DNA from 2 places in the Janthinobacterium sp. Ant5-2-1 genome. Region 1 is predicted to be linked to the other one. Evidence: predicted binding sites of a transcription regulator. Region 1 holds the regulator's gene; the other holds the start of a gene.

Region 1 (4,862 bases):
CCTGGTGCGCATGGATTTGACGGGTAAGCCCAGCTATATCGTATCGGGCACCAAGCTTACGCATTATCCGGCCGACGATTCGTCCGATATCGACCAGCCCTTCGTGCGCAAGCTCACGCCCGGCATGCCGCCGTTGAACATGAACGCGGAACTGGCGCATATCGACCAGGACAATACCCGGTTGCAATTGCACCGCAAGGTCGTGATCGACCGCGTGGCCAGTCCGAAGGCGCAGAACCTGACGGTCAAGACGGAAGCGCTGACGGTGTTTCCGGACGAGGAAAGAATGGAAACGGACGTGCCTGTCGATATCCTGACGGGCACCTCGCGCCTCAATGGCATCGGCATGAAAGCCAATAACGCCACCGGCGAGGTGGAAGTGCAGAATGCGCTGCGCATGGTCCTCCCGCCGAAACCGCGCCCGGCCGCGGCGGCAAAATGACAGAATGAAACAAGGAAACCATACTATGAAGAACATCTTGCTGTTGACCGTATTTTCGCTGGCCATCATGGGCGTGGCGCATGCCGAGAAGGCCGATTCCGAGAAGGAAGCCGTCATCACGGCACGCAGCGGCCACGTCGATGACGTCAAGCAGGTGCGTACCCTGACGGGCGACGTCGTGCTGGTGAAAGGCACCCTGACCATGAAGGCGGGCCGGGCCCTGATCACGGAAGACCCGCAAGGCTACCAGTTCATCACCTTCTGGGCCGATCCCGGCAAGCTGGCCACCTTCCGCCAGAAGCGCGATGGCGCTGGCGACCTGTGGGTCGAAGGCGAAGCGGAGCGCGTGGAATACGACAACAAGACGGAAGTGGTGAAACTGTTTTCCCGGGCCAAGCTGACGCGCCTGGAAGGCACGAAAGTAACCGACGTGGCCAATGGCGCCTTCATCTCGTATGACAGCCGCAAGGAAGTGTTTGCGATGGAAAACTCCAACAGCGGCACCAGCACCCCCGATGGCGGCAGCGTGCGCATGGTGATCCAGCCGAAGACCAAGGCGCCGGCGGCGGAGAAAGCGCCGGCCACGCCTGCGCCAGGAAAGAAATAATGGACAATACTCGTTGCGGCAGCACCCTGATCGTTCGCGGTCTGCAAAAAACCTATGGCAAGCGGCAAGTCGTGCATGATGTTTCGCTGCAAGTCGAATGCGGCGAAGTGGTGGGTTTGCTGGGCCCGAACGGCGCCGGCAAGACCACCTCGTTCTACATGATCGTCGGCCTGGTGCCGTCGGACGGCGGCAGCATCGATATCAGCGGCGTGGACATTTCCAGCCTGCCGATCCACCGCCGCGCGCAGATGGGTCTGTCCTATCTGCCGCAGGAAGCGTCCGTGTTCCGCAAGCTGACGGTGGAAGACAATATCCGCGCCGTGCTGGAAATCCAGACCGTCGAAGGCCGCCCCCTGAAGAAGGCCGAGATCGAGGAGCGCCTGGATAAACTGCTGGCCGACTTGCAGATTGAAAAGCTGCGCGAGAACCAGGCCCTGTCCCTGTCGGGTGGCGAGCGCCGCCGTGTGGAAATCGCCCGCGCGCTGGCCACCGATCCCCGTTTCGTGTTGCTCGACGAGCCGTTCGCCGGCGTCGATCCGATCGCCGTGATCGAGATCCAGCGCATCGTGCGCTTCTTGAAGGAGCGCAATATCGGCGTGCTGATCACCGATCATAATGTGCGCGAGACGCTGGGTATTTGCGACCGTGCCTATATCATCAACCAGGGCTCGGTACTGGCGTCGGGACGCCCCGACGACATCATCGCGAACGAGTCGGTACGCCGGGTCTATCTGGGCGAACACTTCCGCATGTAAGCCAATGAAACAATCATTGCAGCTGCGCACTTCGCAGCACCTGGCACTGACGCCGCAGTTGCAGCAATCGATACGCCTGTTGCAATTGTCTACCCTGGAATTGCACCAGGAACTAGAGCAACTGCTGACGGATAATCCCCTGCTCGAGCGCCTCGACGATCCGCTCGACCGCTCCTTGCGCCTGCTGTCCGACGGGGCCTTGAGTTCCACGGCCGCACCGGCCGAAGCGCCGCCCCAGCCGCCAGGCCAGGAAGCGCCCGCGGCGCCGGCCGAAGCGGAAACCTTTGACGGCGAGGCGGGCGAGGGGCCAGCTGCCGTGGATGGCGGTGACAGCGACTGGAGCGAGGCGAGCCGGGGCAAGGCGCCCGACGACGAAGATTCGCGCCCGCAACTGGAAGCCCATCACTGCACCCTGCGCGAACACCTGATGGAACAGATGCGCGTGACGGTGCTCGAATTGCGCGACCGCGCGCTGGTCGAGCTGATCATCGACGCGCTCGACGACAATGGCTACCTGGAAGAGTCGCTCGACGACATTCTGGCGCGCCTGCCGGAAGAGCTGGAAATCGACGCCGACGAGATGCGCACGGCCTTGTCGCTGCTGCAAAGTTTCGATCCGCCCGGCGTGGGCGCGCGCAATGCGTCCGAATGCCTGGCGCTGCAGATCAAGCGCTTGCCGCACATCGCCATGGTGACGCGGCGCATGGCCCTCGTCATCGTGGAAAAGCACCTGGCCTGGTTTGCCCAGCGCGATTTCAACAAGCTGAAAAAAGCCCTCGATTGCGACGATGAAGACTTGCGCGAAGCGCAGACGGTGATTCGCCAGTGCAATCCGCATCCGGGCGCCGTGTTCGCCTCGGACGTGTCCGATTACGTGGTGCCCGACGTCGTCGTCAAGCGCGCGCGCAATGGCTGGCAAGTCACCTTGAACAACGATGTGATGCCGCGCCTGCGCGTCAACGCCATGTATGCCAACCTGCTCAAGCAGGGCAAGGGCGAGGGCGCCATGGGCGCACAGTTGCAGGAAGCCAAGTGGCTGATCAAGAATATGCGCCAGCGCTTCGACACGATCCTGCGCGTGGCACAGGCGATAGTAGAAAGACAAAAGAACTTTTTCTCGCACGGGGCCGTTGCCATGCGCCCCCTTGTGCTCCGTGAAATAGCTGATACACTGGGTTTACACGAGAGTACTATCTCGCGGGTAACAACTCAAAAGTACATGCTGACCCCGCACGGCATGTTCGAGTTGAAATATTTCTTTGGTAGCCACGTCGCCACCGAAGCGGGGGGCGAAGCGTCATCGACGGCGATACGGGCATTGATCGTGCAACTGACAGGAGCAGAAGACCCTAAAAATCCTTTATCCGACAGTAAGATTGCGGACATGCTGGGGGAACAAGGCATGGTGATTGCGCGACGTACTGTTGCCAAATACCGGGAAGCGTTGAAAATTCCGCCAGTGAGCCTGCGTAAGTGTTTGTAAGTTTTTTTCGGTTCCTCTGCGGGCCGGATAGGATGGACCGCACGAACCCGATCATCTTTAGGAGTGTGTATGAATCTCACCATCAGCGGACATCATCTCGAAGTGACACCAGCCATCCGTGAATACGTACAAACGAAGCTGGAACGCGTGAAACGTCATTTCGATCAAGTTATCGATATCGCCGTGATTCTGACCGTGGATAACCTCAAAGAGAAAGAAAAACGTCAAAAGGCCGAAGTCAACCTGCGTTTAAGTGGCAAAACCGTCTATGTGGAAAGCCTGGCGCAAGACCTGTATGCCGCGATCGATGCCCTGATCGACAAGCTCGATAGGCAAGTGATGAAATACAAAACCAAAGTGCAAGGGCACGGTAAAGAGGCGATCAAGCATCTGCCAGACAACTCCGAGGAAGACGCCGTCGTCGCCGTTTAAGGCCACCCGCTTCCAGCAGTTGTGATCAACTAAGGGCGCACATCTTGCGCCCTTTTTTGCGCCCGTACCTTTTGAACGCAATGTTCCCCGCACAGGGGCTAGAATGTTTGCACTTTCACTTCTTTCCTGCCTGCCATGAGCGACTTCGTCCAGACCTCCATCCGCAACCGCACGGGGCACATCGTGCTCGACCGCCCGAAAGCCTTGAATTCCCTGTCGCTGGAGATGGTGCGCGCCCTGAGCGCGGCCCTGCTGGCCTGGCGCGACGACCCGCAGGTGGACGCAGTGGTGATCCGTTCCAGCAGCGAAAAAGCGCTGTGCGCCGGCGGCGACATCCGTTTCTTTTACGATGCGGGCCTGGCCACGCCGCAAGGCGGCAGCGCCTTGCTGGAAGATTTCTTTACGGAAGAATACGCTTTAAATCATTTGATTCATTTCTATCCGAAACCGTATATCGCCGTGATGGATGGCGTGGTGATGGGCGGCGGCATGGGCGTGGCACAAGCCGGGCCCGGCAACCGCCTGCGCATCGTGACGGGCCGCACGCGCATGGCCATGCCGGAAGTCAATATCGGTTTGTTTCCCGACGTGGGCGGCAGTTATTTCCTGTCCCGCCTGGCAGGCCAGCTGGGCCTGTATTTGGGCTTGACGGGCTTGACGATCAGCGCGGCCGACGCCCTGTACACGGACCTGGCCGATGTCTACCTGCCCGAGGCGCAGATGGGGGCGCTGCTGGCCCTGTTCGAGTCGACGCCGGGCGAGGCCTTGCCGGTGGCCATCAAGGCCCTGGCCGCGCCGTTTCAGGCACAGGCAGGCGTTTCCTCGCTGGCGGCGGCGCGCGCGGCGCTGGACCGCCATTTCGGCGCCGGCTCCGTGGCGGCCATCATGGCCTCGCTGGCGCAGGACGACAGCGCGTTCGCCGCCAAGGCGCTGGCGGCCATGCGCCTGCGTTCGCCCTTGATGATGTCGGTGACCCTGGAATTGCTGCAGCGGGGGGCTCACCTGGGCGTGGCCGATTGCCTGCGTCTGGAGCGCACGGTGGTGCGCCACAATTTCGAGCATGGCGAAGTGCTCGAGGGCGTGCGCGCGCTGGTGGTCGACAAGGACAATGCGCCGCGCTGGAATCCATCAACCCTGGACGAG
Region 2 (4,862 bases), on a different contig from region 1:
TCAGCACGCCCGGCGGCAGCAAGTCGTCGATCAGCTCGATCAACACCATGATGGAAGCCGGCGTCTGCTCGGCCGGTTTCAAGACCACGCAATTGCCGGCAGCCAACGCTGGCGCCAGTTTCCACACAGCCATCAGAATCGGGAAATTCCATGGGATGATCTGGCCCACGACGCCGAGCGGCTCGTGGTAGTGATAAGCATAGGTTTCCGCATCGATTTGCGCGACGGAACCTTCCTGCGCGCGGATGCAGCCGGCAAAATAACGGAAATGGTCGATGGCCAGCGGAATGTCGGCGTTCATCGTTTCGCGGATGGGCTTGCCGTTGTCGATGGTTTCGGCCGTGGCGATCAGGCCCAGGTTCTGTTCGATGCGGTCGGCGATGCGGTTCAGGATATTGGCGCGCTCGGCAGGCGACGTCTTGCCCCAGGCATCCTTGGCGGCATGGGCGGCGTCCAATGCCAGCTCGACGTCTTCCGCCGTGGAACGGGCGATTTCGCAAAATGGCAAGCCCGTGATCGGCGTGATGTTAGGAAAGTATTCACCTTTTACTGGGGCAACGAATTTGCCGCCGATATAATTGTCATAGCGTTGTTTGAAAGGATTGGCTACGCCCAGTTTGCTGATGTCTGCGAGATTCATGTCGTCCTCTATCGGGTTAATTAGAATGGAATTGCTGTAATTAAAATCAAACGTCCTGGTACAGATGGGGTGAGTACACGCAGTCTTCCGCAAATGCCGTGCCAGCTCGCCATCCCACTACAAACTTAGCCGCTTTTACCCTTGTTGCAAGGGCGCGGCGTCAATACCGGTGCGCTTTTCAGCGCATGCCCGGGCTTGAGCCGCTGCACAATGGAACAGGTGTACCAGACTGGAACACCTGTTCCTGTGGGACTAGCGAATCACCACGCCCCATGGCAATTCACCCACGACAATATCGGCCACCTTGCGCGCGCTGGCCGTGTCGATGACGGAAACGCTGCTCGAGCGGCCATTGGCCACGTACAGCTTGGCGCCATCGGGCGTGATGGCCATGTTCCACGGGCGCTTGCCGACAGGAATGGTGGCCGCCACCTCGTTGCTGGCCGTGTCGATCACCATCACCGTGCCGTCGATACCGTTCGAGACATACACTTGCTTGCCGCTAGGATGGACCACGATGCCATTCGCATTCTTGCCTGCCGGAATGGTGGCAATGGCCTTGCGCTCGGCCATGTCGATCACGTAGACGGCATTGACCAGTTCGCACGCCACATAGGCGCGGCCTGAGTCTGGACTGAAACCGATGCCGCGCGGCCGCAGTCCCACAGCGATGGACGCCACCTGGCGGCGCTGCGCCACATCGATGACATCGATTTGTTCAGCCTCTTCCGCGCTGACCAGCAGCCAGCGCCCATCCGGGCTGAAGACGGCATGTTCCGGGTTGCGTCCGTGCACTTTGATATCGGCGAGCAAGCTACCGGTATGGCCATCGAGCAAGGCCACGCTATTGTTTTCCTCGACGGCCACGGCCACGTGACTACCATCTTGCGAGGCGCTGACGCCTTCGGGCGACTTGCCCAGCGCCACCGTGCGCACGGGGGTGCCGCCAGCGTTATCGATCAGCAGCAAGGCGCTGCTGGCCGCATCCGTGACGAACAATTGCCGCCCGGTGGGGTCGGCGGCGATGCCGCGCGGACGCTTGCCGGCTGCAATCTGGCGCACTACCTGGTCGGTCGCCGTGTCGATCACGCTCAAGGTGCCCGATTTTTCATTGGGAACATAAGCAAATGGAGCGGCCTGGAGGGTGCTGCTGGCGAGCGCAGGCAGCAGCCAGCACACCTGGCGCAAGCGCGAGAAGAAGTTGGGCATAATCACCTTTCGATGGCAAAACAAAGGAAAAGCGCGCGGCATCGGCGCATCTGAACATTGCTGTATGCAAACGCCGTGCCACTGACACGCGTATAATTTCAGCCCACCAATGGAGACATGGCAGGCATATTGCTTGATACAACGATGCAGACCTGCGCCGCGCACGCGACCAAAGCAGGCTTTTATTCACATTGGAGAATCCGCATGCAGTACCGTTTCCGCCTGAACACCATCGCCAGCCTGTTTGTCGCCGGCAGCGCTACCCTCGCCCCCCACGTCTTTGCCGCCGAGGCAGCTGCCCCGGCCAACGGGCAACTGATGGATACGGTGGTCGTCAGCGGCAGCCGCATTGCCCACCCCAGCCAGGAAGTACCGGCCTCGATCGACGTCGTCGACAGCGCCCGCATCCAGGATGGGCAAATCCGCGTGAACGCGTCGGAAGCGCTGGCCGCCGTGCCGGGCTTGGTCGTGCAAAACCGCCAGAACTACGCGCAAGACTTACAAATCTCGTCGCGCGGCTTTGGCGCCCGCTCGGCCTTTGGCGTGCGCGGCGTCAAACTGATCAGCGATGGCATTCCCGCCAGCATGCCCGATGGCCAAGGCCAGGCCGCCACCTTCAACCTCGATACGGCCGAGCGCATCGAAGTGCTGCGCGGACCGTTTTCTGCCATCTACGGCAACCACTCGGGCGGCGTGATCCAGCTGTTTTCCAAGGATGGGCAAAATCCCCCATCCGTCGAACTGAACGTGACGGGCGGCAGTTTCGGCACCAGCAAGGTAGATCTCTCGGCGCAAGGACAGGCCGGCGGCATCGGCTACGTGCTCGACGGTTCACGCTTTCGCACGGACGGTTTCCGCGACCACAGCGCCGCCACGCGCGAACAGGCGTTCGGCAAGATCACCGTCAAGCCCAATGTGGACAGCAAGCTGACCATCGTTGCCAACAGCCTGCACCAGGGCAACACGCAAGATCCGCTGGGCGCCACTTGGGCCACGTTTGCCCGCGACCCGCGCGCCGGCGAAACCGATGCGAGCGACACGCAAAACCCGAAGCGCACCCTGGCCGAGCGCTATAACACGCGCAAGAGCATCGACCACCAGCAAATCGGCGCCACCTATGAACAGTCGTTCGGCGAAGACCGCCTGCATGTGACGGCATACGGCGGCAACCGCGACGTGATCCAGTACCAGGCTTTTACCAAGGGTTTCCAGGGGCCAGCCAGCCATTCGGGCGGCGTGGTCGACTTCCAGCGTGAGTTCTATGGCATCGATACCAATTGGCTGCACGTGAACCAGCTGGCTGGCGGCAAGCTGAGCACCACTATTGGCATCGACTATGGCCGCTCCAGCGATAACCGCACCGGCTATGAAAATTACATCGGCAACACGTTTGGCGTGAAAGGCAAGCTGCGCCGCGACGAGCAGGACGTCGTCTCCAGCCTCGATCCGTATATCCAGACGGAATGGCAAAGCGGAGCATGGCTGCTCAGCGCAGGTGTGCGCTACAGCAAGATGAAAGTGTCGGTCAACGACCGCTATCTCAGCAATGGGAACGACAGCGGCAGCCTGGAGTTCAGCCACACGACACCGGTGCTGGGTCTGCTGTATAAACTGACGCCGGACGTCAACGTATACGCCAGCGCCGCGCGCGGCTTCGAAGCGCCCACCTTGAACGAACTGTTTTACTCGGGCACGGGTGGCGGCTTCAATTACCAGCTGAAGCCGGCCACCAGCACCAACCTGGAAGCGGGCATCAAGGCCAGGATCGCCAACAACACGCACGTGAACGCGGCCGTGTTCCAGATCAAGACCAACGACGAGCTGGTGGTCGACAGTTCCAGCGGCGGACGCACCAGCTACCGTAATGCGGGCAAGACCTTGCGCCAAGGCATGGAAGTGTCGCTGGACTCGAACTTGCCATATGGCTTCACGGCGAAAGTGGCGCTGACCAGCTTGCACGCCGTGTATGACCAGGCGTTTGGCAGCGTGCGCGAAGGCAGTCGTTTGCCTGGTGTGCCCAGCGCCAACCTGTTCGCGGAACTGGCCTGGAAAGACACGCTGGACCGCTTTGGTGCGGCGCTGGAAAGCGTGGCCAGCAACCAGGTCTACGCGGAAGACAGCAACAGCGAAAAACCGGCGCCCGGCTACACGGTGTTCAATGCGCGCTTCAACGCCAAACAAAATGTGGGGAACTGGCGCTTCAAGGAATTTGCCCGCCTGAACAATCTTTTCGACAAGACCTACGTGGGTTCCGTCATCGTCGGCGACAGCAACAAGCGTTACTATGAAGCGGCGCCGGGACGTAACTGGCTGCTGGGTGTCAGCGCGCAATACTCGTTCTAATAACAAAGCCCGTGTATCTTCCGATACGCGGGCTTTTAAACTCCAGCAAGCTACTTCAGGGCCGCGCTTCCTTCACGCCATATTTCTCAAAAATGGTTTTCAATTCGCCGCTGGCCGCCATCTCGTTCATGGCTGCCTGCAGCAACTTGGCCACATCGAGCTGTTGCTTGCTGACGGCCAGGCCCACGGCCCAGCCGGCACGCGGCAAGCGGGCGAACGCCACTTCGCTCAAGGGGAAAGCGGGATCGCTTTTCAGCACCGATTCGATTTCCGAACGGTTGGCCAGCACGGCGTCGAGCTTGCCCGCCTGCAATTGTTGCAAGGCTTCCGCAGCCGTATCGAAGATGCGCACGTCGTCGCGGTACTTGCCATTGTCTTCGCCCAACATCAGCATGGCCGCGATCGACACCTTTTCCACGCCGATACGCTTGCCCGCCAGCGAGGCGACGCCGTCGAATTGCGGCACGGTTTGCGCGCTGCGCGCCAGGCGCACGGTTTCCACGTAGTACGGCGCGAAGATCTCGACCTTGTCGTTATCCGCCATCAACTTCTTGTCGACCGGCACATGCAGCATCACGTCGGCAGGGCCATAGCCGAGGTAATGCCCCTTCCACACCATATTGCGCAAATCGTCGTTCAGGTTTTCGCCGGCGGGAAATGGCAGCAAGCT

What was found. The regulator sigma-54, encoded in region 1, starts transcription at its own class of promoters, with help from an activator protein. The targets are predictions, from matches to a motif close to TGGCANGNAANCTGCTTT.
Region 2: the regulator sigma-54 is predicted to act here: its motif matches at 1,913-1,930, upstream of ASN89_RS23635 (beta-propeller fold lactonase family protein).

What each region holds. Positions count from the first base shown of each region.
Region 1 is NZ_LNCE01000035.1:72,111-76,972, forward strand. Features, by position in the region: gene lptC (LPS export ABC transporter periplasmic protein LptC) at 1-442, shown strand, start outside; gene lptA (lipopolysaccharide transport periplasmic protein LptA) at 468-1,049, shown strand; gene lptB (LPS export ABC transporter ATP-binding protein) at 1,049-1,804, shown strand; gene ASN89_RS12835 (RNA polymerase factor sigma-54) at 1,809-3,287, shown strand; gene hpf (ribosome hibernation-promoting factor, HPF/YfiA family) at 3,357-3,719, shown strand; gene ASN89_RS12845 (enoyl-CoA hydratase/isomerase family protein) at 3,855-4,862, shown strand, end outside.
Region 2 is NZ_LNCE01000083.1:10,351-15,212, forward strand. Features, by position in the region: gene adh (aldehyde dehydrogenase) at 1-640, opposite strand, end outside; gene ASN89_RS23635 (beta-propeller fold lactonase family protein) at 893-1,849, opposite strand; gene ASN89_RS23640 (TonB-dependent receptor family protein) at 2,054-4,192, shown strand; gene ASN89_RS23645 (substrate-binding periplasmic protein) at 4,248-4,862, opposite strand, start outside.